Regions from separate parts of the Rhizobium sp. ZK1 genome, predicted to be linked through region 2. Evidence: predicted binding sites of a transcription regulator. Region 2 holds the regulator's gene; each other region holds the start of a gene.
What was found. Region 2 encodes LexA, which represses DNA repair genes until DNA is damaged. Its sites were predicted from a motif close to TGTTCNNNNTGTGTTCNG; they were not measured.

Region 1 (7,206 bases), 1.3 Mb from region 2:
GCTGGAATTGCTCTAACGCCACATGCCGCGCATGCGCGCGCCGACATCGATGCGCACCTGCCGCGCCTGCTGGGCTGCTGCCGTATCGGCTTTCACCTGAGGCCAGCCGCAGACCTCGAAGAATTGCAGCAACGTGGCGGGAATGAAGCGGCTGCGCGACGCATAGACATGCCGGTCGCCCTGCGAATTCTGCCCATAGGTGAAGAAACGCTGCGGCACGACGAGATCGAGGCTGTCCTTGGCGCGTGTCATCGCCACATAGAGCAGCCGTCGCTCCTCCTCTATTTCGGCCGTCGTGCCGACCGCAAGATCTGAAGGAATACAGCCGTCGATGACGTTCAGCATGAAGACCTTTGTCCATTCCTGCCCCTTGGCCGAATGGATGGTCGAAAGGATGAGGTAATCCTCGTCGAGCAGCGGCACACCCGCCTGATCCGAGGTGGCATCGGGCGGATCGAGCGTCAGTTCCGTCAGGAAGCGTTCGCGGGAGGCGTAGCCGCCGGCGATCTGCTCGAGCTGTATGAGATCGGCAAGCCGGGCGCTCGCATCCTCATGCAGCCGTTCCAGATGCGGCTCATACCATTTCCGCACCAGTTCGATCTCGGCAGGCCAGCCGGCCTTGCCGGTTTTCAGTTCCTGCATGGTGGAAACGAACGAAGTCCAGTCATCGCCCGAGCGTGGCGGCGCCGGCATGGCGGCAAGCGCCGTCACCGGGCTCGCGTCTTCCGCCATATGGTCCAGCACCTTTTGTGCCGTGGAAGGGCCAATACCCGGCAAGATCTGCATCAGCCGGAAACCTGCCACCCGGTCGCGCGGATTCTGGGCAAAGCGCAATGCTGCCAGCATGTCTTTCACATGCGCACTGTCGAGAAACTTCAGTCCGCCGAATTTCACGAAGGGAATGTTGCGGCGGGTGAGCTCCACTTCCAGCGGACCGCTGTGATGCGAGGCGCGGAAGAGCACGGCCTGGCTTTTCAGCTTCACGCCCTCTTCGCGATTGTCGAGAACCTTATCGGCCACATAGCGGGCTTGATCATTCTCGTCGCGCACCGTGACCAACCTCGGCCGCTCCGGCGACTCCCGCTCCGTCCAGAGGTTCTTGGTGAAACGCTCCGAGGCAAGGTCGATGACCGCGTTGGCGGCGGCAAGGATCGGCTGCGTCGAGCGATAGTTGCGGTCGAGCGTGACGATGTTGGCGGCCGGGCTGAAGGAGGCCGGAAAATCGAGAATGTTGCGCACCGTCGCGGCCCGGAAGGAATAGATCGACTGCGCATCGTCGCCGACGACGGTCAGTCCGTGCCCGGTGGGTTTAAGGGCAAGCAGGATCGAAGACTGCAGCCTGTTGGTGTCCTGATACTCGTCGACGAGCACATGATCGAAGCGGCTGCCAATATCCTCGGCGATCATGGGCTCGGCCACCATCTGTGCCCAGTAGAGCAGCAGGTCGTCGTAATCGAGCACGTTCTGGCTCTGTTTCGACTCGACATAGCAGGCAAAAAGCTCGCGAAGCTGCTTTTCCCAGGTGGCACACCAGGGGAAGGCGTCGCGCAGCACCAGCGGCAGTTCCGTCTCGGAATTCACCGCACGCGAATAGATCGCCAGACAGGTGCCTTTCGTCGGAAACCGGCTTTCTGTCTTGGAGAAGCCGAGATCGTGGCGCACGAGGTTCATCAGGTCGGCGCTGTCTTCTCGGTCATGGATTGAGAAGGCCGGGTCGATGCCGATCTGTTCGGCATAGTCACGCAGCAGCCGCGCGCCGATGCCATGAAACGTGCCGCTCCAGGCAAGCGCATCGGCCATGATGCCGGAATTCTTGCCGAGAACCTCGCCGCAGATACGTTCGACGCGCCGACCCATTTCGGTGGCCGCCCGGCGCGAAAAGGTCATCAGCAGGATGCGGCGCGGATCGGCGCCCTTGAGGATGAGATGGGCAACGCGATGGGCAAGCGTATTCGTCTTGCCGGAACCGGCGCCGGCGATGACCAGCAGCGGCCCGGCCACATGGCTGCCGTCAGTGAGTGTGCCGTGCTCCACGGCCATGCGCTGCTGGGGATTGAGTCTTTCGAGATACATCCAGCCGTCCGGTTGGGCTTCGTGGGAGAATCAGCGCCCGCGAATAAAATCAGATGTTCCTTGGATGTTCTCGATTGGCGCCGCTGTCAAGCAGGTGCGGACTGCCGTGCACTGCAGCATCGGCTCGCAAATCGACCGATTTTCGGAAAGCCCGATGCGCCAGTTCATAGACGTAGAGCCTCCTCTTTGCGTCTGAATGGACGCACGGCGCTCTACTGCGGAAAGTCCGGTACGATCTGGCGTCGCACCAGTTTCAGGCTGCGGTCGGGCTGGAGGATATAGGTCTCGTAGACGTGCTGGCCCCACTGATTGTAAAAGTCGTTATAGACGGCGCTGCCGATCGGCGACTTCGTCAGCTTCGTGCGCGGCTGACCGCCATAGGTGATGCTGCCGGGAATGGGCTCCAGCGCAGGCGCGTCCGCGGCCGAGCAGCCGGCCAGCAAAGGCGCGGCCAGAAGGGTCGTGGCAAGAAGGGCAGGCACCAGCGCTTTCATCATCGGTTCCTTCGGCTGCAATTGCTTGCGGCGGCTCCTGACGTCTCCTGGCAAGGGCCGGCGTCAGGAGCACCACCACGGCGACTATGCCTCCAGCCGGCAGCCCGTGGCAACAAAACGTCGTGTTCATGCGTTAAATCCCTATTAGCCAATGTCAGGAACGGTCATGGTGCTGCGGTTTCACAGCTTGCCACCCCACGAGGAAGCCCGGATGACGGACCACAATGCGGCCGCCTTGCGCGCGTCCGTAGAAAGCGCCCTGCATGCCGCAGCCGATCTCGACGCGACTGACATCATCGTCATCAGCGTTGGTTCCAGCGTTATTCTCGAAGGTTTCGTTCGGCAATGGGGCGATAGCGTGCGAGCGCTGGCAATTGCCGAGGAGGTTGTCGGAAGCGGTTATGTGCATTGTCGCTTGCTGGTGAGATAAATCCAGGTTCCCTCCAGGAGTTTCCAAGGAACCAACTCTCCGTCTCGCGTGTTGAAAAGCTGATATCAATGCTGGAGACAATAATGCAAACGCTTATACGCCCGTGGGCTGCGGCCCTTCTTCTGGGGGGCGGCGCCTTTGCCGGCTCCGCCTATGCCTCACTCGAAACAGATATGAATTATTCGGCTCTGTCGAAGGACGAGATCGCGTTGAACGAATATACCAGCGCCGCCGTCTGCAACCCCGCCGAACCGCATTTTCTGCCGTCCTTCATCCGCGCCGCGGATGGCACAATCATCGGTGTAGGATATATTCAGGTGAAGGATGGGAATACTTCGAATTGCTGATGGAATATTCGAAGTTTCTTTCGGACGAGGCTCGTCTGCAGTCTCCCGTAGAGGGTGACGAGCCTCTAACCATCATCATGATGGCTGGCGTCGTTCTATGGATGAACAGATGAGCGGCGCAATCTCTTTCGAGACAAAGCCCCGCGCGAGCTCCGCGCAGGGTTACGTGAAAATTAAGCATTGCTCCGTTTCGGAACGGATGGGGCTCTTGTTGTCCGATATCGCCGCCGAAAGTTTAATGCACTTTAAGCTTTGCTTCTTCGGCCGCCGCCATGAACTCTGCGCGAGCCTCTTCGACGCTCTTTCGGCCATCGAGTGCGGCCCGGCAGGCGCTGCGTGCCTTCAAATATTTCAGTCCGCGCACGGCAGGCCAGTGTTCGGCAAGGCATGCCAGGGCATCGAACGGTCCGTTAACCGTGCGCGCCCCTGCCTCTTCGAAACCGACCTTGATCGGACCATTCCATCGTTCAGTCGCCATCGATGCTCCTCCAGCATGTCTCGATAGAAACATTGACGAAGCCTTCGAGTTCCCTCCGTGAAGACTTCAGAATGCTAATATTCTAGCGAGATTTTTACCGGCAGCAATGGCGCCGATTGGTGCAGTGGATAATGCTAAGGGAGAAAACTGGTGCTGCCGAGTGGGATTGAACCACCGACCTCACCCTTACCAAGGGTGTGCTCTACCACTGAGCTACGGCAGCAGGACCAGACGCGTGAAGCGGAAACGCTCAATTCGCGTGAACGGGGCGCCTATTGCCACAGCTTCGGCAGGAGCGCAAGCAGCAAATTCCAACTTCTCTGGGAATAACGGCTGGCCCACTTTTGGAACGGCGCGAATTCGGTTAATTCTGGTGCATGAACGAAGAGACTGAAAAGGGCCGGCAGAGCCGGAAAGAGGCCATAGAGGCCCAGGCGGCATTGCGCCGCGAACGGGCGGCCGAAAAGCTGAGAGAAAATCTTTCCAGACGCAAACAGCAGGTGCGCGCCCGCCGGTCCGGCCAGGTGGACGAGACAGATGGGCTGCCCGCCGCAAAAAAGCCCGCCGCAAAAATGGACGAATCGTAATGTTCGGTCCGCGTCGAATTGAAGCGTCGGGGGATTTGCTCTAAACACCCCCCACTTCTTGCCTTGCCCCCACAGGCAAAACTTTTTAGAAAGGCGGGCCTCGCCCGTAAGTGCACATGGATCGTATCAGAATTGTCGGCGGTAATGAGCTCAATGGCATCATTCCGATTTCCGGCGCCAAGAATGCCGCGCTGCCGCTGATGATCGCCTCGCTTTTGACGAGCGATACGCTGACGCTGGAAAACGTGCCCCACCTTGCCGATGTCGAATTGCTGATGCGCATCCTCGGCAATCACGGCGTCGACGTTGCCGTCAACGGCCGCCGCGAGCGACAGGAAGATTCCTACGCACGCACGATCCATTTCACCTGCCGCACCATCGTCGATACGACCGCTCCCTACGAACTGGTCTCGAAGATGCGCGCCTCCTTCTGGGTCATCGGTCCGCTTCTCGCCCGTGAGGGCCATTGCCGTGTTTCGCTGCCGGGTGGCTGCGCCATCGGCACGCGCCCGGTCGATCTCTTCATCGAGGGCCTGACCGCGCTTGGCGCAACGATGGAAATCGACGGCGGCTACATCAACGCCAAGGCACCGCAGGGCGGCCTCATCGGCACACACTATACCTTCCCGAAAGTATCCGTCGGTGCGACGCATGTGCTGATGATGGCGGCAACGCTCGCCCGCGGCACGACGGTGATCGGCAATGCCGCACGCGAGCCCGAGGTTGTCGACCTCGCCAACTGCCTGAACGCCATGGGTGCCAAGGTTTCCGGCGCCGGCACCTCGACCATCACCATCGAGGGCGTCACCTCGCTGTCCGGCGCGCGCCATCGCGTCCTGCCTGATCGTATCGAGACCGGCACCTATGCCATGGCCGTTGCCATGGCCGGCGGCGATGTCGTGCTCGAAAACACCGATATCGCCCTCCTGGAAACGGCGCTGGAAACATTGCGCCGCGCCGGCGCGGAGATCTCGTCGACCAACAATGGCATGCGCATCAAGCGCAATGGCGCCGGCATCCAGCCGGTGGATATCGTCACCGATCCTTTCCCAGGTTTCCCGACCGACCTGCAGGCGCAGTTCATGGCGCTGATGACCCGCTCTTCCGGTATTTCGCATGTCACGGAAACCATCTTCGAAAACCGCTTCATGCATGTGCAGGAACTCGCCCGCCTCGGCGCGAAGATCTCGCTGTCGGGCCAGACGGCAAAGATCGAGGGTGTCGAGCGGCTGAAGGGCGCCCCTGTCATGGCGACCGATCTTCGCGCCTCCGTTTCCCTCGTCATCGCCGGCCTTGCCGCCGAAGGCGAAACCACGGTTTCCCGCGTTTATCATCTCGATCGCGGCTTTGAGCGGCTGGAAGAGAAGCTGACCCGCTGCGGCGCCATCGTCGAACGCGTCAGCGAGTAAGAAAAGGGCGCTTATGCGCGCTTTATCCCGGTTGCGTATTTGGCCGCCGCGCCTTATTTCCGTTGTCTGACAGATCGCCGCGGCTGCGGCCGAAAGACATGGGATAGAGGCTGGATGACCGACCTGAAGCTCGTTGCGCTCGATAGTGAAGACCTTGCCGTCATTTCCGCGCATATGCAGGACAGCGTCTTCAAGGTCGCCGATATCGACTGGTCGTCGCGCGATAAACAGTTCGCGATCGCCGCCAACCGTTTCGTCTGGGAAGAGGCAGCCCGCAAGCGCAAGGGTTTCGAACGCCACCGCGCGGCCCTCGTTTTTAAGCGGGTGCTTTCCGTCCGCTCGATTGGCATCGATCGTTCGCGGCGCGACGATGTGCTGTCGCTGCTCGCTTTGCGTTTCGAGCAGAAGGGCGAGGGGCCGGAAGGTGCCCTCGAACTCTCGCTCTCAGGCACGGCCTCGATCGTCCTCGATGTCGAATGCATCGAGGTGCAGCTTGCCGATATAGGCGGCGCCTGGGAGACGGGCTCCAAGCCGCGTCATCCCGGCACCTGAGCGCAACAGTTTCGAGTAGAGAAGGAACACCGCCTTGGCAATCTGGCTCAATCAGGCATCCGACGGTTTCGAGCAGCGGTTCGCGGCCTTTCTGATCACCAAGCGTGAGGTCTCCGAAGACGTCAACGCCGTCGTGCGCGCCATCATCGATGACGTGCGCGCCCGCGGTGATGTGGCGCTCGCCGAATATTCGAAGAAGTTCGACAGCATTGACTACGCCACCGTACCGATGCGTGTCACCGAGGCAGAAATCGAAAACGCCGTCGAGGTCGTTCCCTCGGAAGTGCTTGGCGCCCTGAAGGTCGCCGCACTCCGCATCGAATCTCATCATCGCCGCCAGCTTCCGAAGGACGACCTCTACGAGGACGACATGGGCGTCGGTCTCGGTTCACGCTGGACCGCGATCGAAGCTGTTGGTCTCTACGTACCGGGCGGCACGGCGAGCTATCCGAGTTCGGTCCTGATGAATGCCGTGCCGGCAAAGGTCGCAGGCGTCGACCGCATCGTCATCGCCGTGCCGGCGACGGGCGGTTCTGTCAATCCGGCGGTGCTGGCCGCCGCCAAACTCGCCGGCGTGAGTGAAATCTACCGCGTCGGCGGCGCGCAGGCGATTGCTGCCCTGGCCTATGGCACGGAGACGATCGCCCCGGTTGCCAAGATTACTGGCCCAGGCAATGCCTATGTCGCCGCCGCCAAGCGCCAGGTCTTCGGCACTGTGGGTATCGACATGATCGCCGGCCCGTCAGAAGTGCTCGTCATTGCTGACAAGGACAACAATCCCGATTGGGTTGCCGCTGATCTGCTGGCGCAGGCCGAGCATGACGAGAGCTCCCAGG
Region 2 (7,206 bases):
AGCAGGCGGGCTCGTTCGGTGAGGCGACCCTGGAATGGCTCTATCGGCTCAGGAGCGGCATCGGCGATCGAATCCGCTCCGTCCTGCCGGGTGATACCGGCGCCTTTGCTGCTTCACTTGTCACCGATGAGAGACGGGCGATCTCGGATGAAACGACCGAGGCGCTACGGCAATCCGGCCTTGCCCACATCATCGCGATCTCCGGTCTCAATATGGCGCTCTCCGCCGGCATCTTCTTTGTCGGCCTGCGGGTCATCCTCAGTCTTTTTCCCGCCATTGCCCAGGCATGGCCGACCAAGAAAATCGCGGCGGCCGGCGCGCTCGCTGCGGTGACGGCTTATTATCTGATCTCGGGTTTTGCCGTCTCCGCCGAACGCGCTTTCATCATGATGGCGATCATGCTGGTTGCCGTCTTCTTTGACCGGCCGTCGATCAGCCTTAGAAACGTGGCGCTGTCCGCGCTCCTAATCCTCGCAGTCTCGCCATCGGAGGTGCTGGGGCCGAGTTTCCAGATGTCCTTTGCCGCAACGCTTGCCCTGGTCGCCGGTTACGACCTCTGGAAAGTGCGTCCGATGCGGGAGAATGCCTTTGCCAAGCTGCCGATCCTCAAACCTGTCCTCATGATTGGCAGCTTCTTCGGCGGCATTTTCCTGACGTCGCTCATCGGCGGTTTCTCGACCGCGCTGTTTTCGATCGAGCATTTTCACCGGCTGACTGCCTACGGCCTGCCGGCAAATCTCGCGGCCATGCCTGTCATTTCCTTCATCGTCATGCCTGCCGGGATGCTGGCGATGCTGCTGATGCCTTTTGGCCTCGATGGCCCGATGTGGCAGGTCGCAGGCTTCGGGCTCGATCTGGTGATAAAAATCGCAAAGACGGTATCGAGCTGGGGCGGCAATATCGATGTGGGCCGTTTGCCCGGCTGGTACTTCCCGACAGCCGTCTTCGGGTTTCTGCTGCTAACCTTGCTCAGAACCAGACTGCGGCACGCCGGAACAGCAATCGTTGCGGTTTCCACGCTTGCCGTCGCGTTGCTTCCGGTCGAGGCGATGCCCGACATCACCATCGCCGAAGATGGCGGCCTGGTTGCTGTTGTCGATGGAGAGGCGATAGCTTCGAATCGCGAAAAGCCTCCTGCCTTCATCTTCGAACAATGGCAGCGGGCGCTTGCCATGGAAGAGCATCGAAAGCCGTTCATGCTCCAGGCTGTCAATGTCCCCGCTGCGCCTGAAGGCAAACGGCTGCAGCTGTCACGGGATCAGCAGGACGAAGCCAGAGCAGCAATGAGACATGCCGCAGCAAGCTCGCCATCGCGCTTCTCCTGCCAGAAGGGCGCCTGGTGCACTACCTTGCTCGGGAATGGAAAGAAACTGACGATCATCGACAATGCAGCCTATCTCGGGCCGGCCTGCGATACGGCCGATATCGTCGTTACCCCTGTCCGTTTGCCGTTTGACCATTGTCGCTCCGGCGCATTGCTCTTTACTGGCGAGACACTACGCAGAACAGGCTCCGTCGAACTTCGTTTTACCGATAAGGGAACTGAGATCACAACTGCATTCGACACGTTGCGACGGCCCTGGATGCGCCACCGTGCCTATGACTGGCGCAGCGACAGTTTCGCAGACGCCAGTACGTCACCGGTCAGTGATAGCGGCGAATGAGGCCGACGAGCTTGCCCTGGACCTTGACGCGATCCGGCGGGAAGATGCGCGTCTCATAAGCGGGGTTTGCTGCTTCGAGTGCAATCGATGCACCCTTGCGGCGAAAACGCTTGAGCGTCGCTTCCTCCTCGTCGACGAGTGCCACGACAATATCACCGGGATTGGCGGTGCTGCCGTTGCGGATGATGACCGTGTCGCCATCGAAGATGCCGGCTTCGATCATCGAGTCGCCACGAACCTCGAGCGCATAATGCTCACCCGAGCCCAGCATGTCGGCGGGAACATTGATGTCGTGCGTATTGTTCTGGATTGCCGAGATCGGCACGCCGGCGGCGATGCGCCCCATGACCGGCACAGAAATCGAATTGCCGTTGTCGGCAGCAGGTGCAGGCTTTGCCGGAGCGGGAGCCAACGGCTGAGGCTTTCCGAGGCTGCCCTCGATGACGCTCGGCGAAAAGCCGCGCCGAGGCTGCAGGCTTGGGCTGTAGGCTTCCGGCAACTTGATGACTTCGAGCGCGCGTGCCCGGTTCGGAAGCCGGCGAATGAAGCCGCGTTCCTCGAGCGCCGTGATCAGCCGGTGAATACCGGATTTCGAGGCCAGATCCAGCGCATCCTTCATCTCATCGAAAGACGGCGGAACGCCTGACTCCTTCATCCTTTCGTGAATGAAAAGAAGGAGTTCCTGTTGTTTGCGCGTGAGCATGGCGTCTAACCCCAGTCTTGAAACAAATCCAGAACGGACACTATATGTTCCATATGTGTTCCGCAAGTGGCTAAATTTTCGTAAAACTTCTGTTCATTCTGCTGAGAATTTTATTTTTATCTGCGGAAAGCCTGCCCGGCCTTGCTTCGTAGCGCCTGCTGAAGCACATCATCCTGGTGATGCTGGAGAGTAGCTGATGACCCAGGATATGCTTCCGATCGATCATCTCGTTTTGCCGGTTACCGATATCGAGCTTGCCCGCGAAAGGCTGGGCAAGCTCGGTTTCACCGTCGCGCCCGATGCCCGCCATCCCTTCGGCACTGAAAATGCCTGTGTTTTCTTTACCGATAAAACCTACCTTGAGCCATTGGGTGTCGCGAGTGTGGAGGAGAGCGAGGAGACGGCGCGTGAGGGCAATGTGTTCACTGCCCGCAATCAGGCTTTCCGTTTCCGCTGCGGCAGCGAGGGACTGTCCGCCATCGCCTTTGTGACAGCGGATGCGAAGCACGAACACGCTCGATTCGTGAAGAGTGGCATCAGTGCAGGTTCTGTGCTGCAGTTCGAACGTTCCGTGAAAATGCCTGACGGTGCAGAAAGTGTTGCCGGCTTCCGGCTCGCTTTCGCTGGTGACCTCCGGGCACCGGATTTTTTTCTCTTCGCTGTCGAGCGCATCAACCCGCTTCCGGCCGACCGCAGCGCGCTGGAGATCCATGCCAATGGCGTGACAGGCATTGCCGAGATCGCGCTCGCGGCGCCCGAGCCGACAGCTTTCGGCGAGTTCGTTCGCGCGGCGGCAAAAGCCGCTTCTGCGGATGTCACGAGTTTCGGGCTGGAGGTGCCGACCGGAAACGCAAAGATCAGCCTGATGACCCCAGAGGGGCTGGAGGCCTATTTCGATCTGGCGACGCCGGATAGCGATCGCGGCCTGCGCGGCCGGGCGATCCTCTTTGCGGTTGCTGATCTGGCCGTGACAGAAGCGCATTTGGCTGCTAACGGGGTGACCTATACACGCAAGGCCAACCGTATTCTTGTGAAGCCCGCGCCCGGTCAGGGCACGCTCTTCGCCTTCGAGGAAACACCATGAGCTCCAATACCAATGCAGAGGTCCGGATCGGCGAGGGCGCTGGCCAGGTTCTGTTTTCCAATTCTGCCAAGCTTTCGCTCATCGCTGGTCCGTGCCAGATGGAAAGCCGCGAGCATGCCTTCATGGTCGGCGGCACGCTGAAGGAGCTGTGCGACAAGCTCGGTATCGGCCTCGTCTACAAGACCTCCTATGACAAGGCAAACCGCACCTCGATTTCCGCCAAGCGCGGTATCGGCCTCGAAAAGGCGATGGAGGTTTTCGACGACCTCAAGAAAGAATTCGGCTTTCCTGTCCTGACGGATGTTCATACGGCAGAACAATGCGCCATTGTCGCTGAAACCGTCGACGTGCTGCAGATCCCGGCCTTCCTCTGCCGCCAGACGGATCTTCTCGTTGCCGCCGCCAAGACCGGCCGCGTCGTCAACGTCAAGAAAGGCCAGTTCCTCGCGCCCTGGGACATGAAGAATGTCCTCGGCAAGCTGAATGCCAGCGGCAATCCGAATATATTGCTTTGCGAGCGCGGTGTTTCCTTCGGCTACAACACGCTGGTCTCCGACATGCGTTCCCTGCCGATCATGGCGGCGATGGGCGCTCCTGTTATCTTCGACGCCACGCATTCCGTCGCCCAGCCGGGCGGGCAGGGCGATTCCTCCGGCGGCCAGCGCGAATTCGTTGAAACGCTGGCGCGTGCTGCCGTAGCCGCCGGCGTTGCGGGTGTCTTCATCGAAACCCATGAGGATCCGGACAATGCCCCTTCCGACGGCCCGAACATGGTCTATCTTAAGGATATGCCGCGGCTTCTGGAAAAGCTGCTCGCCTTTGATGCGATTGCCAAGGGCTGACAGTCAAAAGCCTGACATGATCGTGTTATAGCGACGATCAGACAGGCAGGCCGGAGGTGTCGCAAAGCGCCATTGTAATTTGCGTACCTTCGATTAAGACGGTTTCAAACGATTTATCCACCCACGAGCAGGAAAAAACCATGACTGCAATTACCGATATCATCGCCCGCGAGATTCTCGATAGCCGTGGTAACCCCACCGTCGAAGTCGATGTCTATCTCGAAGACGGCAGCATGGGCCGTGCAGCTGTTCCCTCGGGTGCTTCGACCGGCGCGCATGAAGCTGTCGAAGTGCGCGATGGCGGCAAGCGCTATCTCGGCAAGGGTGTCGAAAAGGCCGTCGAGGCCGCCAACACGGAAATCTTTGACGCGATCGGCGGCATCGACGCCGAAAACCAGATCCAGATCGACAAGATCATGATCGAACTCGACGGCACGCCGAACAAGTCGCGTCTCGGCGCCAACGCCATCCTCGGCGTTTCGCTCGCCGTCGCCAAGGCTGCCGCAGAGGCTTCCGGCCTGCCGCTCTACCGTTACGTTGGCGGCGCTGCCGCAAACCTGCTGCCGGTTCCGATGATGAACATCATCAACGGCGGCGCACATGCCGACAACCCGATCGATTTCCAGGAATTCATGATCCTACCGGTTGGCGCAGATTCGATCCGTGAAGCTGTTCGCATGGGCTCGGAAGTCTTCCATACGCTGCGTAAGGAACTCGCCGCCCAGGGACACAATACCAATGTCGGCGACGAAGGCGGTTTTGCCCCGGGTCTGAAGAGCGCTCCGGAAGCCCTCGACTTCATCATGAAGTCGGTCGAGAAAGCCGGCTACAAGCCGGGCGAGGACATCTACCTCGGCCTCGATTGCGCCTCGACGGAATTCTTCAAGGATGGCAAGTATGTGATGGAAGGTGAAGGCCGCACGCTCGAGCCGGGCGCCATGGCTGAATACCTTGCCGAACTCGCTGCCAAGTATCCGATCATCTCCATCGAAGACGGCATGGCCGAAGACGACTGGGAAGGCTGGAAGACGCTGACCGATCTCGCCGGCAAGAAGTGCCAGCTCGTCGGCGACGACCTTTTCGTCACCAATTCGGCTCGCCTGCGCGACGGTATCCGCATGGGTGTCGCCAACTCCATTCTCGTCAAGGTCAACCAGATCGGCTCGCTGACGGAAACGCTCGACGCCGTCAATACCGCGCACAAGGCAGCCTACACCGCCGTCATGTCGCACCGTTCGGGTGAGACGGAAGACTCCACGATCGCCGATCTTGCGGTTGCCACCAACTGCGGTCAGATCAAGACCGGTTCGCTGTCGCGCTCGGATCGCCTTGCCAAGTACAATCAGCTCATCCGCATCGAAGAAGGTCTCGGCCCGCAGGCTGAGTATGCCGGTCGTTCCATCATTCGTGGCTAATACGGCTTTATAAATCAGGCATTTGGAACCCGCGCTTCGGCGCGGGTTTTTTGTTGCGCTTGCCTGGGAGGGGCTCAGAGTCAACGAACGGTTAATCTCTGCGCGTTAAATTGAAACGATTGGTAATGCGTAGAGCATGCGTATATGTGGACAAAGCATCACAAGAAGAGAAAGACCGGTCGCTTCGTCATTCCGGCCATGACGGTCGCCTTTCTCTCCTATTTCGGCTATCATTGCATCCATGGCGATTATGGTCTGCGTGCGACGGAGGCGTTCGAGCGCCAGCGTCTCGCGCGCGAGAGGGAATTGGCGGTGCTTAAGGCCGAGCGCGAGCATCTAGAGGCGCAGGTAGCGCTCCTCAGCGACGGCTCGCTGGACAGGGATATGCTCGACGAAAAGGCGCGGTATCAGCTCAACATGTCGCGCGCGGACGAGATTGTCATTTACAATCATTACCGCAATTAACCGAATTTAGGTTAATTGCATTTTCTTGTTTTTTATCAATAATTTACCGGCGAATATGAGCCATGCAATTATGGCATTGCTGTGGTCATTTTTCTTCCCTATGGTACGCGCCACCTGAGAACCGATAAACCCATAGGGAGGGTTGAATGGCGTTGCGCAAAACCGCGACCGTTTCCAGCCGCAAAACCAGTGCGAAATCCGCAGCCAAGGCATCGAATGGCGGTCCCATCGCCGATTTCGATCGCGATGAGGAGCTGAAGGCCTATCGCGAGATGCTGCTCATCCGCCGTTTCGAGGAAAAGGCGGGCCAGCTTTACGGCATGGGCTTCATCGGTGGTTTCTGTCACCTTTACATCGGCCAGGAAGCTGTCGTCGTCGGCATGCAGATGGCGCAGAAGGAAGGCGATCAGGTCATCACGGCCTATCGCGACCATGGTCATATGCTGGCTACCGGTATGGAAGCCCGCGGCGTCATGGCTGAACTGACCGGCCGTCGCAGCGGTTATTCACGCGGTAAAGGCGGCTCCATGCACATGTTCTCCAAGGAGAAGCATTTCTACGGCGGTCACGGCATCGTCGGTGCGCAGGTGTCGCTCGGCACCGGTCTCGCCTTCGCCAACAAGTACCGCGGCAACAATTCGGTTGCTGTTGCCTATTTCGGCGATGGAGCTGCCAACCAGGGTCAGGTCTACGAGAGCTTCAACATGGCTGCTCTCTGGAAGCTGCCGATCATCTATATCGTCGAAAATAACCGTTACGCCATGGGCACCTCGACAGCCCGCGCGACGGCGCAGTCGAACTATTCGCTCCGCGGTTCCGGCTTCGGCATTCCCGGCATGCAGGTCGACGGGATGGACGTTCGCGCCGTCAAGGCTGCTGCCGATGAGGCGCTCGAACACTGCCGCTCCGGCAAGGGGCCGATCATACTGGAAATGCTGACCTATCGCTATCGTGGTCACTCCATGTCTGACCCGGCGAAATACCGCACCAAGGAAGAAGTGCAGAAGATGCGCTCCGAGCAGGACCCGATCGA
Region 3 (7,206 bases), 1.1 Mb from region 2:
TGCGGCTGCGCCAATGATTGCAACGTCCACGGCCATGCCCACGCCAATGCCTGGGGCTCGCAGGCGCCGGTCTCCGATCTCAAGAGCTTTTGGGGCGCGCTCGGCTGCGCCTGCTGGGCCGTCTGAGGATCGATCCGATGCATGCCCTTGAAATCCGACTTGCGTCCCTCGCCCGTCCTCTCTTCGGCGCGCAGTGGATGCGCTTCATCGCCCATCTCGGCCTCTGCGCCGCCTATCTGCAGGGCGGCCTCAACAAGCTCACGGATTTTCCGGGCGCGATCGGCGAAATGACCCATTTCGGCCTGTCGCCCGCTCCGCTTTTCGCCGTGTTCGTCATCATCATGGAGCTTGTAGCCTCACTCATGATTCTCATCGGCCTTTTTCGATGGCTGGGCGCGCTCGCCCTCGGCGCCTTCACGCTGCTCGCCACCTTCCTCGCCCTGCGTTTCTGGGAATTACCCGTGGGAATGGAGCGCTTCATGGCTGCCAATTCCTTCTTCGAACATCTGGGCCTCGTCGGCGGCTTCCTGCTCGTCGCCTGGCTCGATCTCAGGGAAAAAGCATAAGGCAACCTGCACCAAAGCATCACTTCCGCTGACCCCTGCAAACATGTTTTCTGGCCGTGTCAGCACCACGGTGCAACCCATCCGCCTCAGGGCACAGATCCTCCCAACCCCAGCATAGGACAAATTCAATGCCGACGATCACCACCAAGGACGGAACGACGATCTATTATCAGGATTGGGGCAACGGTCAGCCGATCCTCTTCTCCCATGGTTGGCCTCTGTCGGGCGATGCCTGGGAAGTCCAGATGCTCTACTTTGCCCAGCAGGGCTACCGCGTTATCGCCCATGATCGCCGCGGACACGGCAAGTCCTCCCAGCCGTGGAACGGCAACAATATGGATCAGTATGCCGATGACCTCGCCGAACTCATCGAGAAGCTCGACCTCAAGAACCTCATCATGATCGGCCATTCCACCGGCGGCGGCGAAGTCGCCCATTATATCGGCCGCCATGGCACGAGCCGCGTCGCCAAGGTCGTGCTCGTCGGCGCCGTACCGCCGCTGATGCTGAAGACGCCTGAAAATCCCGAGGGCACGCCGATCGAGGTCTTCGACGGCATCCGCAAGGGCACGGCCGGCGACCGCTCGCAATTCTACCGCGACCTCACCATCCCCTTCTACGGCTTCAACCGCGACGGCGCCAAGGTCAACGAAGGCCTGCGCGAAACCTTCTGGCTGATGGGCATGGCCGGCGGCATCAAGGGCCATTACGATTGCATCCATGAATTCTCCGAGGTCGATTACAGCGAAGACCTCAGGAAGATCGACGTTCCGGCCCTGCTCATCCACGGCGATGCCGACCAGATCGTGCCGATCAAGGCAGCCGCCGAAAAGGGCATCAAACTTCTGAGGAACGGCACGCTGAAGGTTTATCCGGGTGCCCCGCACGGCCTCGCCCAGACGGAAGCCGACAAGTTCAACGCCGACGTCCTCGCCTTCATCAAGGCGTAAACCTCGAACGTACCGAATGAACGGCCGGCCAGGCCGCAGGAGATCGCATATGCTTCGTCTATCGTTAGCCCTTGTTGCCCTTCTCGGCTTGGCCGGCGCCCCGGCGCTGGCCGCCTCACCGCAATTCGGCGTCGGCGCGCAATATGACACGACCCATGTCTATGTCGCCCCCGGCGACGTGGACGCCTTTGCCAAGAGCTTCCTCGCCACCTTCGGCGGCACCAGCACCAAGCAGGTGACCGCAACGGTGACGCCGACGCCGAGCAGCACCACGTCGCAGCTTCTGCAGACGCCGGTTGGTACCGTCTCGCTCTTCGGCTTCAAGACGCCGATCCCCTACCCGTTCGGCGCCGAACGCACAGGCTATCTCGTCACCGATCTCGACAAGGCGGTCGCCGCGGCAAAGGCGGCCGGCGCCGATGTCATCGTCTCCGCTTTCCCGGATCCGATCGGCCGCGACGCCGTCATCCAGTGGCCGGGCGGCGTCAACATGCAGCTTTACTGGCATACAACCAAGCCAGACTATCCCGCCTTCACGACAGTCCCGGAAAACCGCGTCTACGTGTCGCCTGACCGTGTCGCAGCCTTCACCCACGCCTTCCTTGCCTTCTCGCATGGCAAACTCGTCTCCGACGATAAGAAGGCGCCTGGCGTCGAAATCGGCCTGCCGGACACGACATTCCATCGCCTGCGCATCGATTCCATCTTCGGCCGCATGACGGTGCTCGTCACCGATGGCCACCTGCCCTTCCCCTATGGCCGCGAGATGACGGGATATGAGACTGCCGATCTCGACGCGACGCTCCGGAAGGCTAGGAATAGCGGCGCCGAAATCCTCGTTGCGCCCTATCAATCCGGCGACCGCCGCGCCGCCATGGTGGAATTCCCGGGTGGCTATATTGCCGAAATCCACGCCGTCGCAGCAAAGTAACCAGACAAAACGATAAGAGGGAAAACGATGCGTCCAGCCCTGCCCGTACTTCTGAGCCTCACCGGCGGTTATGTCGATACAGCCGGTTTCCTGGCGCTCGGCGGCCTCTTCCCCGCCCATGTCACCGGCAACTTCGTGACATTGGGTGCGGCACTGACCCACGGCACGACGGGCATCATCGCCAAGCTTCTGGCGCTGCCGGTCTTCTGTCTGACGATCCTCCTGCTGCGCTACCTCACGCACAATGTGCCGCCCGGCGACGAGAAGGGCCTGCGCATCCTGCTCGTCATAAAGCTTCTCTTCCTGATTGCCGGCGGCGCCTGCGCCATCTGGCTTTCCCCCTTCGCCAATCCCGATGGACTGCCGCTGGTCGCAACCGGCATGCTGCTCGTCATCGCCATGGCGATCCAGAACGCCGCCCACCGCATCCATCTCGGCGCCTCACCGCCGAGCACGCTGATGACCGGCACTACGACGCAAATCATGATCGACCTAGCCGACCTCGCCCATGGCAGCGCCGGCGATCAGGCAAAGCCCGTAAAGAGCCGACTGTCGCATATGGTGGTCGCCGTCTTCGCCTTCGCGCTCGGCTGCGGCCTTGCCGCCCTGCTGTATGCCACGGTCGGCACCTGGTGCTTTGCGCTACCGCCGCTCTTTGCGCTGGTTTCGGTCTGCCTGGCTTTCGCCGGCCCGCAAACGACCTGAAGTATCCCGCGCAAAACGATGCAGCGGTTTTGCGATGACGACATGTGTCAAACAAGGACTTGAGGATAGCTGAGCCGCTGGGAATGAAAGCAGAACAACTTTCTGGTCTTTCCTTCCCGAATCACTACATTACGCGGCATGAGCAATAGTTTCGACGATATGCCCTTCTTCGATGAGGAACCGGGCGATGCGCCGCGCAAACCGCAACAGCCTGCAGCACCTGCCCCAAGGGCGCCGGCTGCCGGCGGCGGCATTGCCGCCCGCGCCATGGCGGCTCGTGATGGCACTCGCCCCGATTATCTCGCCGGCCTCAACCCGGAACAGCGCGAAGCGGTCGAGACGCTGGAAGGTCCCGTCCTTGTGCTTGCCGGCGCTGGCACCGGCAAGACCCGCGTTCTGACCACCCGTATCGCCCACATTCTTTCGACCGGACGCGCCTTCCCCTCGCAGATCCTCGCCGTGACCTTCACCAACAAGGCCGCTCGCGAAATGAAGGAGCGTATCGCGCTTCTCGTCGGCGGCGCCGTTGAAGGCATGCCCTGGCTCGGCACCTTCCACTCGATCGGCGTCAAGCTCCTGCGCCGCCATGCCGAACTCGTCGGCCTGCGCTCCGATTTCACCATCCTCGACACCGACGATGTGATCCGCCTCATCAAGCAGATCATCCAAGCCGAGGGGCTCGACGACAAGCGCTGGCCGGCCAAGCAGTTCGCCGGCATGATCGATACCTGGAAGAACAAGGGCCTCGGGCCGGCCGATATTCCCGAAGGAGATGCGCGCGCCTTCGCCAATGGCCGCGGCCGCGACCTCTACTTCGCCTATCAGAACCGCCTGTCGACGCTGAACGCCTGCGATTTCGGCGACCTCCTGATGCATCCGATCGCGATCTTCCGCAAACAGCCAGATCTCTTGAAGGAATATCACCAGAAGTTCCGCTACATTCTCGTCGACGAGTATCAGGACACCAACACCGCCCAATATATGTGGCTGCGGCTTCTCGCCCAGCGTGCCAAGGGCGAGCCGCAGAATGTCTGCTGCGTCGGCGACGACGACCAATCCATCTATGGCTGGCGCGGTGCGGAAGTGGACAATATCCTCCGCTTCGAAAAGGATTTTCCAGGCGCCAAGGTCATCAAGCTGGAGCGCAACTACCGCTCGACGGCCCATATCCTCGGTGCCGCCGCCCATCTCATCACCCATAATGAAGGCCGCCTCGGCAAGACGCTCTTCACCGACCGCTCCGATCCTGACGACGTGAAGGTGCAGGTCCATGCCTCCTGGGATTCCGAAGAAGAAGCGCGTGCCATCGGCGAGGAAATCGAGCGCCTGCAGCGCGGCGACGCCGACGGCAGGAAACATCTGCTGAACGACATGGCGATCCTCGTTCGCGCCTCCTTCCAGATGCGCGAATTCGAAGACCGCTTCGTCACGCTCGGCTTGAACTACCGCGTCATCGGCGGTCCGCGCTTCTACGAGCGCCTCGAAATCCGCGATGCCATGGCCTATTTCCGCCTCGTCGCCCAGCCAGCCGACGACCTCGCCTTCGAGCGCATCATCAATACGCCGAAGCGCGGCCTTGGCGATACGACGGTGCGCGCGCTTCACGATTATGCCCGCGCCCGCGACATTCCGATGCTGGCGGCCGCCGCCGACATGATCGAGACGGACGAGCTGAAGCCGAAGGCGCGCAAGGCCCTTTTCGACGTGATTCAATCTTTCCGCCGATGGCAGGAACTGCTTGAAAACACACCACATACCGAACTTGCCGAGCAGATCCTCGAAGAGTCCGGATATACCGACATGTGGAAGAACGACAAGAGCGCCGAAGCGCCGGGTCGCCTTGAAAACCTCAAGGAACTCATCCGTTCCATGGAAAGCTTCGAATCCATGCGCGGCTTCCTGGAGCACGTCTCGCTCGTCATGGATGCCGAGACCAACGAAAATCTCGACGCCGTCTCTATCATGACGCTGCACTCGGCCAAGGGCCTGGAATTCGACACTGTCTTCCTGCCCGGCTGGGAGGAAGGCCTCTTCCCACACCAGCGTTCCCTCGACGAATCCGGTCGCGCCGGCCTGGAGGAAGAACGCCGCCTCGCCTATGTCGGCATCACCCGCGCCAAGCACCGCTGCCACATCTGGTTCGTCTCCAACCGCCGCATCCACGGCCTGTGGCAATCGACCATTCCCTCGCGCTTCCTCGACGAACTGCCGGAAACCCATGTGGAAGTGGCCGAGATGGAGCAGAACTATGGCGGCTACGGCCGCGGCGGCGGTTACGGCCAGTCGCGATTCGACAAGGCCGATCCCTTCGCCAATTCCTATTCGACTCCAGGCTGGAAGCGCGCCCAGCAGAACAAGACCGACGCCACCCGCGACAACTGGGGCACCCGCTCCGGCCATGCGGTGGAGCGCATCGGCTACGGTGAAAGCGGCCCGCGCGGCCGCACGATCGAGGGCGAACTGGTGGCGAAATCCACCGCCACCGAACCCTCGCGCTTCGCCCTCGGCGACCGCGTCTTCCACATCAAATTCGGCAACGGCTCGATATCCGGCATCGAAGGCAACAAGCTGACGATCGACTTCGACCGCGCCGGCCAGAAGCGCGTGCTGGACGGGTTTGTGGAGCGGGTCTGACCGCTCCACTGCGTCGGTACCTTGTCCGGAATCACAGGCCCAGCAGCCCGCAGTTCTCCAGATGACAAAACGCCGCTTTGACCCGACTCGCAAACAGGCATAGCCCGGTCACTGCCCGCCCATGAAAGGCAGGCTTCACAAGACCTTCAGAGGAGGTTCAAGTGACCAGTGTTTCAGCTCTGGGCAGCACGCTGACCCAGTACAAAGCCCCCCTCAATCCCCTCGACAAGAACGGTGACGGCGTCGTCTCGGCAGACGAGCTCGCCGCTGCCTCCCAATCCTCAACGGCCAGTACCGCGGGCGATGATGGTTCGTCAGGCTCCGATATCGTCCAGAAGATCACAGCCGATATTCTGGCGCTCATGCTCTCACTCCAGAAGAGCGATGACAGCGATGGCCAGTCCGGCACCGATGACATCAGTGACGAGTCCAAGGGAGCGCTCTCTGCCCTGGATTCGAACGGCGACGGCAAGTTGACCACATCGGAAATTCTTGCCGCCGACCCGCAAAAGATTGCCGCCACCGGCGGTGACGATGATGACAGCGGCCTGATGGCCAAAGTCCTGACCGACATGCAGACCGCACTTCGCGCATACCAGACGACCTACGGCAGCTCGCCCGCTGCAAACGGCGAGAGCGACCAAACGGCCTGATGCAATGAGGCTCTGCCGGGGGAGCCTCGCTGAACAGGCCGCAAGCAACCTTCGCCGCAGGCACCATTCGTTCTGACCCACGGCAAGCTCCTCAGAACACCGAGCTTTCTTGTCGGCCTTTTCGACCGCGTGGATACCCTGTAAATGACCTGCAGCTAAAGGCATTCACTCCAGGCTTCACCCGATTTTCCGGCGAGACATCCGATGACGACCATACCAACACTCCAAACCGAGCGCCTGATCCTCCGGCCTCCTGCAATGGAAGACTGGCCGGACTACCACGCGCTGATGATATCCGATCGCGCCCGATATATGGGCGGCCCGCATTCGACCAAGGCCGCCTGGGGCATGTTCTGCCATGACGTCGCCCTATGGGAACTGATGGGTCACGGCGCCCTGATGATGGAGGACCGGGTTTCAGGACAATGCCTCGGCCAGGTCGGCATCAATCACGGCCCGCTGTTTCCCGAGAAAGAACTGGGCTGGCTTGTCTATCCGCAAGCCGAAGGCAAAGGTTACGCCTATGAGGCAGCCGTTGCCTTGCGCGACTGGGCCTTTACGGTTCGTGGCCTGAAGACGCTGGTGAGCTATATCGCTGCTCCCAATGTGAGGTCGATTCGGCTCGCCGAGCGGCTGGGCGCAGTGCCGGATGTAACGGCGGCGCGCCAGGATGGCGATTCCGACGATCTGGTCTTCAGGCATTCGGCTCCTTAGCGCATGCACAAATCCGAAGGAAAAACGCGAAATACTTGCCACTTTCGCGTATT
Region 4 (7,206 bases), 1.5 Mb from region 2:
GGGAACGGGAACCTGGGGGGCGATCTTGACCTGCGGGTGAGTGATATAAAGTCCAAACATTTATCCGCGCCGATAGATCCAGAGTTGGGCTGGAGGAATATTGCGCACGATGAAATCAAAATGATGAATGCTGTAGCGATCGGGATTGGCGACGATTGGCGACACCGCACCATAGGAGATCTGCACGAATGGCCGGCCCGCCGGCATGCGGTCGAGCAGGTTTTCGAGAAGCGAGATGCGCGCCTGCATCGGGAAGTTCAGGAGCGGTATGCATGAGATGGCGCAATCGAACCTCTGATCCCGAAGTGAGCCGAGCGTCCTGTCGAGATCGAAAGCATCGCCGTTGATGAAGGTCACGCCTGGATAGAGGCGAAGGAGATGCTGGTAAAAGTCTGTCGAATATTCGATGGCGACGAGCTTTTCCGGTTTCACGCCATGGGCAAGGATCGCCTTGGTGATGGCTCCGGTGCCAGGGCCGAGCTCGAGGACAGGCAGGTCCGAATGCGGATCTGCGACACTTGCCATCTTGCGGGCGGTGATCGAGGAGGTTGGAATGATGGAGCCGACAGTCTTCGGCCCCTGCATCATGCCCTTGAAGAAGCGGATCTCCTCGTCAAACTTCTTGCCGAGCCGTTCCTTGAGCCGCAATGCCATACAATCCTCCCGTACCTGCCGTTCAACTTTCCCTTAATTGCAGGAGGGTGATGCAAAAACAAGAGGCCATGTCGCGATCAGAAAAGTTTCGACAATAAATGCGACGCGCGCTTAGACGCGCATCGGCATCAACACGTAGAGGGCGTCGTCACCGGCGGTGTCGCGCACGAGTGTCGGTGAACCGGCGTCCGCCAGCAGGAAGATCGCTTCGTCGCCGGAAAGCTGCGCGGTGATATCGAGCAGATACTTGGCGTTGAAGCCGATTTCCATCGGATCCGTATCGTAGCCGACGGCGACTTCTTCCGTAGCGCTGCCGGAATCCGGGTTGTTGACGGTGAGCAGCAGCTGACCATCGGAGAGCGCGAGCTTCACGGCGCGGCCGCGCTCGGAGGAAATCGTCGAGACGCGGTCAACGGCCTGGGCGAAGCTCGTGCAGTCGACGCGCATTTCCTTGTCGTTGTTGGTCGGAATGACGCGCTGATAGTCCGGGAAGGTGCCGTCGATCAGCTTCGAGGTCATGACGATGGAGCCGATGGTGATGCGGATCTTGGCGTCGGAGACTTCGACGGTGACGATCGCATCCGGCACATCGACGAGCTTCTGCAATTCTCCGACCGTCTTGCGCGGAATGATGATACCCGGCATGCCTTCCGAGCCGGAAGGCGCATCCACATCGGCGCGGGCCAGACGGTGGCCGTCGGTCGCGACGGCGCGCAGCTTCAGGTCGCCATCGCTTTCGATCGTGTGGAAGAAGATGCCGTTCAGATAATAGCGGGTTTCTTCGGTGGAGATCGCAAACTGTGTCCGGTCGATCAGCATCTTCAGGTCGCTTGCCTTCAGCTTGAAGGAATGCGTGAAGGTACCGGCCGTCAGGTCAGGGAAATCGGATTCCGGCAGGCACTGCAGCGAGAACTTCGAGCGGCCCGACTGAACGTTCATCGAGCCCCCGTCCTGCGTGGTCGCGAGCAGGACTTCCGCGCCATCGGGAAGCTTGCGCACGATATCGTAAAGGAGATGGGCGGGAACGGTGGTGGCACCCGCCTGCTCGACATTGGCAGGCGTCGCTTCGGTAATTTCGAGATCGAGGTCGGTCGCCTTCATGTCGAGGCTCTGGCCGTCCGCCTTCAAAAGCACGTTGGACAGGATCGGGATCGTGTTGCGGCGTTCGACCACGCGATGCACGTGGTTCAGCGACTTCAAAAGGTTTGACCGCTCAATAGTAATACGCATGGGATGCTACCGCTTTCGACCTTTATTGTCCGGGCGCCTGCAAGCGCCGCGTCACTGCTTTCCCCTTTGGGAGAGGGGAGTGGACGGGCAAAATGGCAGAACTTTGCTGGCGATTGCAAGAGGTATGGCTGTCCACAGGCCTGCAAATGCCGTTTTGCAGTGCAATGCTCACAGAAATTGCGCCCCTTGTCGAAGTGACACCGCTCGCCCATAAAGGGCAGAGCCCGGCGGGACGAAAGTGAGTGACATGACGGAAGAGACGACAGCGGAAACCGGCGCCCGGCGCGGCTTTCGCCTGCACAATATTGCGGTGCCGGCGCGCCCGCTCGAATCGGCTCTCTATCTCGTCGCCACACCGATCGGCAATCTCGGTGACATCACGCTGCGGGCGCTGGAAACGCTCGCCGGTGCCGATGTCCTGGCCTGCGAAGATACCCGCGTTACCCGCGTTTTGCTTGATCGTTACGGCATCCAGAACCGCCCCTTCGCCTATCATGAGCACAATGCCGATGAGGCCGGGCCGCGATTGCTGCAGGCGCTCGAAGCCGGCAAGTCGGTGGCGCTTGTCTCCGATGCCGGCACGCCGCTCGTTTCCGACCCCGGCTATCGGCTGGCGCAGCAGGCGATCGAGATGGGCTACCGCGTTATCCCCATTCCCGGTGCTTCGGCGCCGCTTGCCGCCCTCGTCGGTTCAGGCCTGCCGAACGATGCCTTTCTCTTTGCCGGCTTCCTGCCGACCAAGGACAAGGCGCGCCGCGATCGGCTCGCGGAATTTTTAGCCGCACCAGCCACGTTGATTTTCTTTGAATCACCCCATCGCATTGGCGCGACGCTGCTGGCCGCTGCCGATGTGCTCGGCGCCGAACGCGAGGCGTCGGTCTGCCGCGAACTGACGAAGACCTATGAGGAATTCCGCCGTGGCACGCTTGCCGAGCTCGCAGCCCACTATGAAGAACATGACAATGTGAAGGGCGAGATCGTGCTGGTGATCGGCCCGCCGAAAAAGCGGGCCGCTACCGAAGCCGACGTTGACGCGGTTCTCGCCGATCTCTCAAAAGACCTGCCGACTGCGAAGGCCGCAACCGAGGCTGCTCGCTTGACTGGTCTGCCGCGCAAGGTGCTCTACCAGAAGCTCCTCGACATGAAGGCGGAAAATGGCTGACGGCGAGGCGACGCTCCGCAGAAGAAAGGCGCTGCGCCGCGGCTGGACGGCGGAATATATTGCCGCCATTTTCCTGATGCTGAAAGGCTACCGTATTCTCGCCCTGCGGCACCGGACAAAGCTCGGCGAGATCGATATTATCGCCCGCAAGGGGGATCTGGCCGTCTTTGTCGAGGTCAAGGCGCGCGTCGACGAAATGGGCGCGGTGGATGCCGTCACCTATGGCTCACAAAAGCGTATCCGGGCCGCAAGTGATCTCTGGCTTGCCCGTCAGCGGGACTATGCCCAGCTCTCACAGCGCTATGATATCGTTGCGATATTGCCGGGGAAGCTGCCCCGTCATTTCCCGGACGCTTTCTAGGGAGGCGCTAAATTCCGCAGGCGCCTAAAACTGGCGAACAAGCTTTCGTTAAAGTTTTAGCGTCTGCTTGAACGGGCTTTTATGACTCTTTTGCTATCCACAGCGCAGCTAGGGGTAGCAACTGGGGGTAATTCATGGCCTGGAAGATGATGCTTGCAACAGCCGCAGCGACGGCTGCGCGGTCGGTGCCTTATGCCGCGTTGAAGCCATCAGGCAAATCTTTCGTCGCGCAGGCAAGCGACCGGATGGTGCTGAAGCCGACGCCGATCAATCCGGATTGGATCATCAGCGGCAATCCGCAGGCGCGCACGGCGGAACACTCCCGCGGCCATGACGAGGCCTCGCTAACGGCGATCTGGGATTGCACATCAGGTGAATTCCGCTGGCGTTTCGGATGGGACGAGACGGTGATGATCCTCGAAGGCGAGGTGCACGTCACCACCGAAGACGGCCTAGAGCGTACACTGCAGGCGGGCGATGTCGCTTTCTTCGCCGGCGGCACCTGGGCGAACTGGCGGGTCGACAATTACGTCCGTAAGGTCGCCTTCCTGCGTAAGCCTTTCCCAAAGCCGCTCGCCATCGCCTACCGCCTGCGCAACCTCTTGCGCAACAGCGGCGGTACCGGCATCGCCGCCTGACAATAGCGCCCGCGGAAACATCCGAAGCCATTGATTGCCGTTGCGTTTGATGCCTGACCGACCTACATCTGGGCGGCATCAGCTCAAGGGACGGAAATGGCCAAGATTAAGAACGTAGCGGTCCAGATGGACCATGTCTCCGGCATCAATATCGCAGGTGATTCCACTTTCGCCATGAGCCTCGAAGCGCAGGCGCGTGGCTACAATCTCTTCCACTACACACCCGAACGCCTGAGCTTCCGCGACGGCAAGCTCTATGCTTCCGTCGAGCCGATGGTGCTGCGCGACGTCAAGGGTGACTACTATGAGCTCGGTGCGCCCGAACGCGTCGACCTCTCGACCATGGATGTCGTTCTGCTGCGCCAGGACCCGCCCTTCGACATGGCCTACATCACCGCGACGCATCTGCTCGAACGAATCCATCCGAAGACGCTCGTCGTCAACGATCCGGCCTGGGTGCGCAACTCGCCGGAAAAGATCTTCGTCACCGAATTTTCCGACCTGATGCCGAAGACACTGATCACCAAGGATCCGGGCGAGATCCGCCGCTTCCGCGACGAGATGGGCGACATCATCCTGAAGCCGCTCTACGGCAATGGTGGCGCCGGCGTCTTCCATTCCACCAGGGATGACCGCAACCTGTCCTCACTGCTTGAAATGTTCGGCCAGCTCTTCCGCGAGCCTTTCATCGCCCAGCAATACCTGCCTGACGTGCGCAAGGGCGACAAGCGCATCATCCTCGTCGACGGCGAATTTGCCGGCGCCATCAATCGCGTCCCCGCCGAGCATGACAGCCGCTCCAATATGCATGTCGGCGGTCGCGCCGAGCCGACCGAACTGACGGCGCGCGAAAAGGAAATCTGCGAGCGCATCGGCCCCGCTTTGCGCGAACGCGGCTTCCTGCTCGTCGGCATCGACGTGATCGGCGACTACATGACCGAAATCAACGTGACCTCGCCGACCGGCATCCGCGAGGTGAAGAAGTTCGGCGGCGCCGATATCGCAAGCCTGTTATGGGATGCCATCGAGCGCAAGCGCAGCTAGGGTAATTTTAGCAAAACCGTGCAGCGGTTATGCGCCCGGAGTTGTGTAGAAACAATGAGATAGAGAATTTCCGCGATTCGATGAAAACGGAAATGCGCTAAGTGTTCCGCCTTTGATCGCCTTCGTTCCGGCTTTACAACCGATCGCAATCTGATTGCAGCGGGTAGCTGAATTCGTTCGCTTATCGTTCTTGTTTTATTCCAAATTCCATGCCAGATTGTGACCGCCTTCATAGGTGGGGTGTAGAGGTTTCGGGGCAGGGCATGGTCGCACGCGTCAGCACGGTTGCGTTTCAGGGCATTGAAGGTGTGCCGGTCGAGGTCCAGGTCATGGTCGCTCCCGGCAAGATGGGAATCCAGATTGTCGGCCTGCCGGACAAGGCGGTTGCGGAAAGCCGCGAGCGGGTGCAGGCGGCCTTGCATGCCTCCGGCCTGGCGCTGCCGGCAAAACGCGTGACGGTCAATCTTGCGCCAGCCGATCTTCCCAAAGAGGGCAGCCATTTCGATTTGCCCATCGCTCTCGGCCTGATGGCCGCACTCGGTGCCATTCCGGCGGACGCTTTGTCCGACTATGTCGTTGTCGGTGAACTCAACCTCGACGGCACGATTGCCGCGATCGCCGGTGCGCTGCCGGCTGCAATCGGCGCCAATGCGACCGGAAAGGGCCTGATCTGCCCGGCTGAAAGCGGCTCGGAGGCCGCGTGGGCGGGTTCCGGGGTCGACATTCTGGCGCCGCGCAGCCTGATCGCACTCGCCAATCATTTCCGCGGCACGCAGATACTCTCACGCCCGGAGCCATCCATTCGCCCGAATGCAGCCAACCTTCCCGATCTCGCCGAGATCAAGGGGCAGGAAAGTGCCAAGCGGGCGCTGGAAGTGGCGGCCGCCGGCGGCCACAATCTGCTGATGGTCGGACCACCCGGCTCCGGCAAGTCGATGCTGGCGTCGAGGCTGCCCTCCATCCTGCCGCCGCTTTCGGCTGCGGAATTGCTGGAGGTCTCGATGATCCATTCCATCGCCGGCCAGCTTTCCGGCGGCAAGCTCTCGGACCGCAGGCCGTTTCGCACGCCGCACCATTCGGCGACCATGGCAGCCCTCATCGGCGGCGGCTTGCGCGCCCGGCCGGGCGAGGCTTCGCTTGCCCATCACGGCGTGCTTTTCCTCGATGAGTTTCCGGAATTTACGCCGCAGGCGCTCGATGCCCTGCGTCAGCCTCTGGAAAGCGGTGAATGCGTCATCGCACGCGCCAATCACCGGGTCTCCTATCCGGCGCGGATCCAGCTCATCGCAGCCATGAATCCTTGCCGTTGCGGCATGGCGGGCGAGCCCGGCCACACCTGTGCCCGAGGGCCGCGCTGCATGACGGATTATCAGGCCCGCATTTCCGGCCCGCTGATGGACCGCATCGATATCCGCATCGACGTACCGGCCGTTTCCGCCGCCGACCTCATCCGGCCGGCGGTGGCTGAAGCGAGTGCCGATGTCGCTCGGCGCGTTGCCCGCGCCCGTGACATCCAACGCGAACGCTATGCCGCTGCAGGTGCTACCGGTATTTCCACCAATGCCGGATGCTCCACCTCGATGATCGAGAAGTTCGCCGAGCCGGATGCGGCGGGATTGCAGTTGCTGCGCGATGCCGCCGACAAGATGAAGTTTTCGGCACGCGGCTATCACCGGGTGTTGAAGGTCGCCCGCACGCTTGCCGATCTCGACGGTGAGGAAACCGTGGGTCGGATCCATCTTGCGGAAGCGATCTCTTACCGCGTCGCCGGCGCGCGGCTGACAGCGGCGGCGTGAGGTTGGGTGATTAGTGAACGGTGATTAGTGAGTAGCGGCTCACAATCGGTGATTGGCCGGCCAAAGTGATTTGCGGCAGGCACTGAAGGCAGCCTCATTCATACTCACTACTCACGAATTCCCATCTCAGCTTCCCAACCCTTCAAACAACGCCGTCGAAAGATACCGCTCGGCAAAGGATGGGATGATGACGACGATGTTCTTGCCGGCATTTTCTGGACGGCGACCGACCTCGATTGCGGCCGTGAGCGCCGCACCTGAGGAAATACCGACGGGCACGCCTTCGAGCCTGGCGACGAGCCGCGCCAGCTGGAAGGCCTC

Region 1: ACK9YZ_RS01055 (ATP-dependent helicase) is a predicted target of LexA. The motif match lies at 2,128-2,145, and genes of this name have one in related genera.
Region 3: ACK9YZ_RS13555 (ATP-dependent helicase) is a predicted target of LexA. The motif match lies at 3,232-3,249, and genes of this name have one in related genera.
Region 4: ACK9YZ_RS22450 (YifB family Mg chelatase-like AAA ATPase) is a predicted target of LexA. The motif match lies at 5,275-5,292, and genes of this name have one in related genera.

What each region holds. Positions count from the first base shown of each region.
Region 1 is NZ_CP180586.1:212,294-219,499, forward strand. Features, by position in the region: gene ACK9YZ_RS01055 (ATP-dependent helicase) at 13-2,073, opposite strand; gene ACK9YZ_RS01060 (hypothetical protein) at 2,286-2,567, opposite strand; gene ACK9YZ_RS01065 (BON domain-containing protein) at 2,737-2,997, shown strand; gene ACK9YZ_RS01070 (hypothetical protein) at 3,081-3,344, shown strand; gene ACK9YZ_RS01075 (DUF982 domain-containing protein) at 3,580-3,822, opposite strand; tRNA gene ACK9YZ_RS01080 (tRNA-Thr) at 3,971-4,045, opposite strand; gene ACK9YZ_RS01085 (hypothetical protein) at 4,200-4,409, shown strand; gene murA (UDP-N-acetylglucosamine 1-carboxyvinyltransferase) at 4,526-5,818, shown strand; gene ACK9YZ_RS01095 (DUF2948 family protein) at 5,933-6,370, shown strand; gene hisD (histidinol dehydrogenase) at 6,405-7,206, shown strand, end outside.
Region 2 is NZ_CP180586.1:1,501,257-1,508,462, forward strand. Features, by position in the region: gene ACK9YZ_RS07795 (ComEC/Rec2 family competence protein) at 1-1,664, shown strand, start outside; gene lexA (transcriptional repressor LexA) at 1,645-2,367, opposite strand; gene ACK9YZ_RS07805 (VOC family protein) at 2,564-3,451, shown strand; gene kdsA (3-deoxy-8-phosphooctulonate synthase) at 3,448-4,293, shown strand; gene eno (phosphopyruvate hydratase) at 4,434-5,708, shown strand; gene ACK9YZ_RS07820 (FtsB family cell division protein) at 5,853-6,173, shown strand; gene pdhA (pyruvate dehydrogenase (acetyl-transferring) E1 component subunit alpha) at 6,320-7,206, shown strand, end outside.
Region 3 is NZ_CP180586.1:2,610,512-2,617,717, forward strand. Features, by position in the region: gene ACK9YZ_RS13530 (amidohydrolase) at 1-126, shown strand, start outside; gene ACK9YZ_RS13535 (DoxX family protein) at 138-566, shown strand; gene ACK9YZ_RS13540 (alpha/beta fold hydrolase) at 695-1,516, shown strand; gene ACK9YZ_RS13545 (glyoxalase) at 1,566-2,447, shown strand; gene ACK9YZ_RS13550 (YoaK family protein) at 2,475-3,152, shown strand; gene ACK9YZ_RS13555 (ATP-dependent helicase) at 3,291-5,786, shown strand; gene ACK9YZ_RS13560 (hypothetical protein) at 5,948-6,439, shown strand; gene ACK9YZ_RS13565 (GNAT family N-acetyltransferase) at 6,644-7,153, shown strand.
Region 4 is NZ_CP180586.1:4,457,707-4,464,912, forward strand. Features, by position in the region: gene ACK9YZ_RS22415 (histidine phosphatase family protein) at 1-60, opposite strand, end outside; gene pmtA (phospholipid N-methyltransferase PmtA) at 61-654, opposite strand; gene dnaN (DNA polymerase III subunit beta) at 766-1,884, opposite strand; gene rsmI (16S rRNA (cytidine(1402)-2'-O)-methyltransferase) at 2,132-3,046, shown strand; gene ACK9YZ_RS22435 (YraN family protein) at 3,039-3,407, shown strand; gene ACK9YZ_RS22440 (cupin domain-containing protein) at 3,542-4,045, shown strand; gene gshB (glutathione synthase) at 4,142-5,089, shown strand; gene ACK9YZ_RS22450 (YifB family Mg chelatase-like AAA ATPase) at 5,353-6,885, shown strand; gene cysK (cysteine synthase A) at 7,012-7,206, opposite strand, start outside.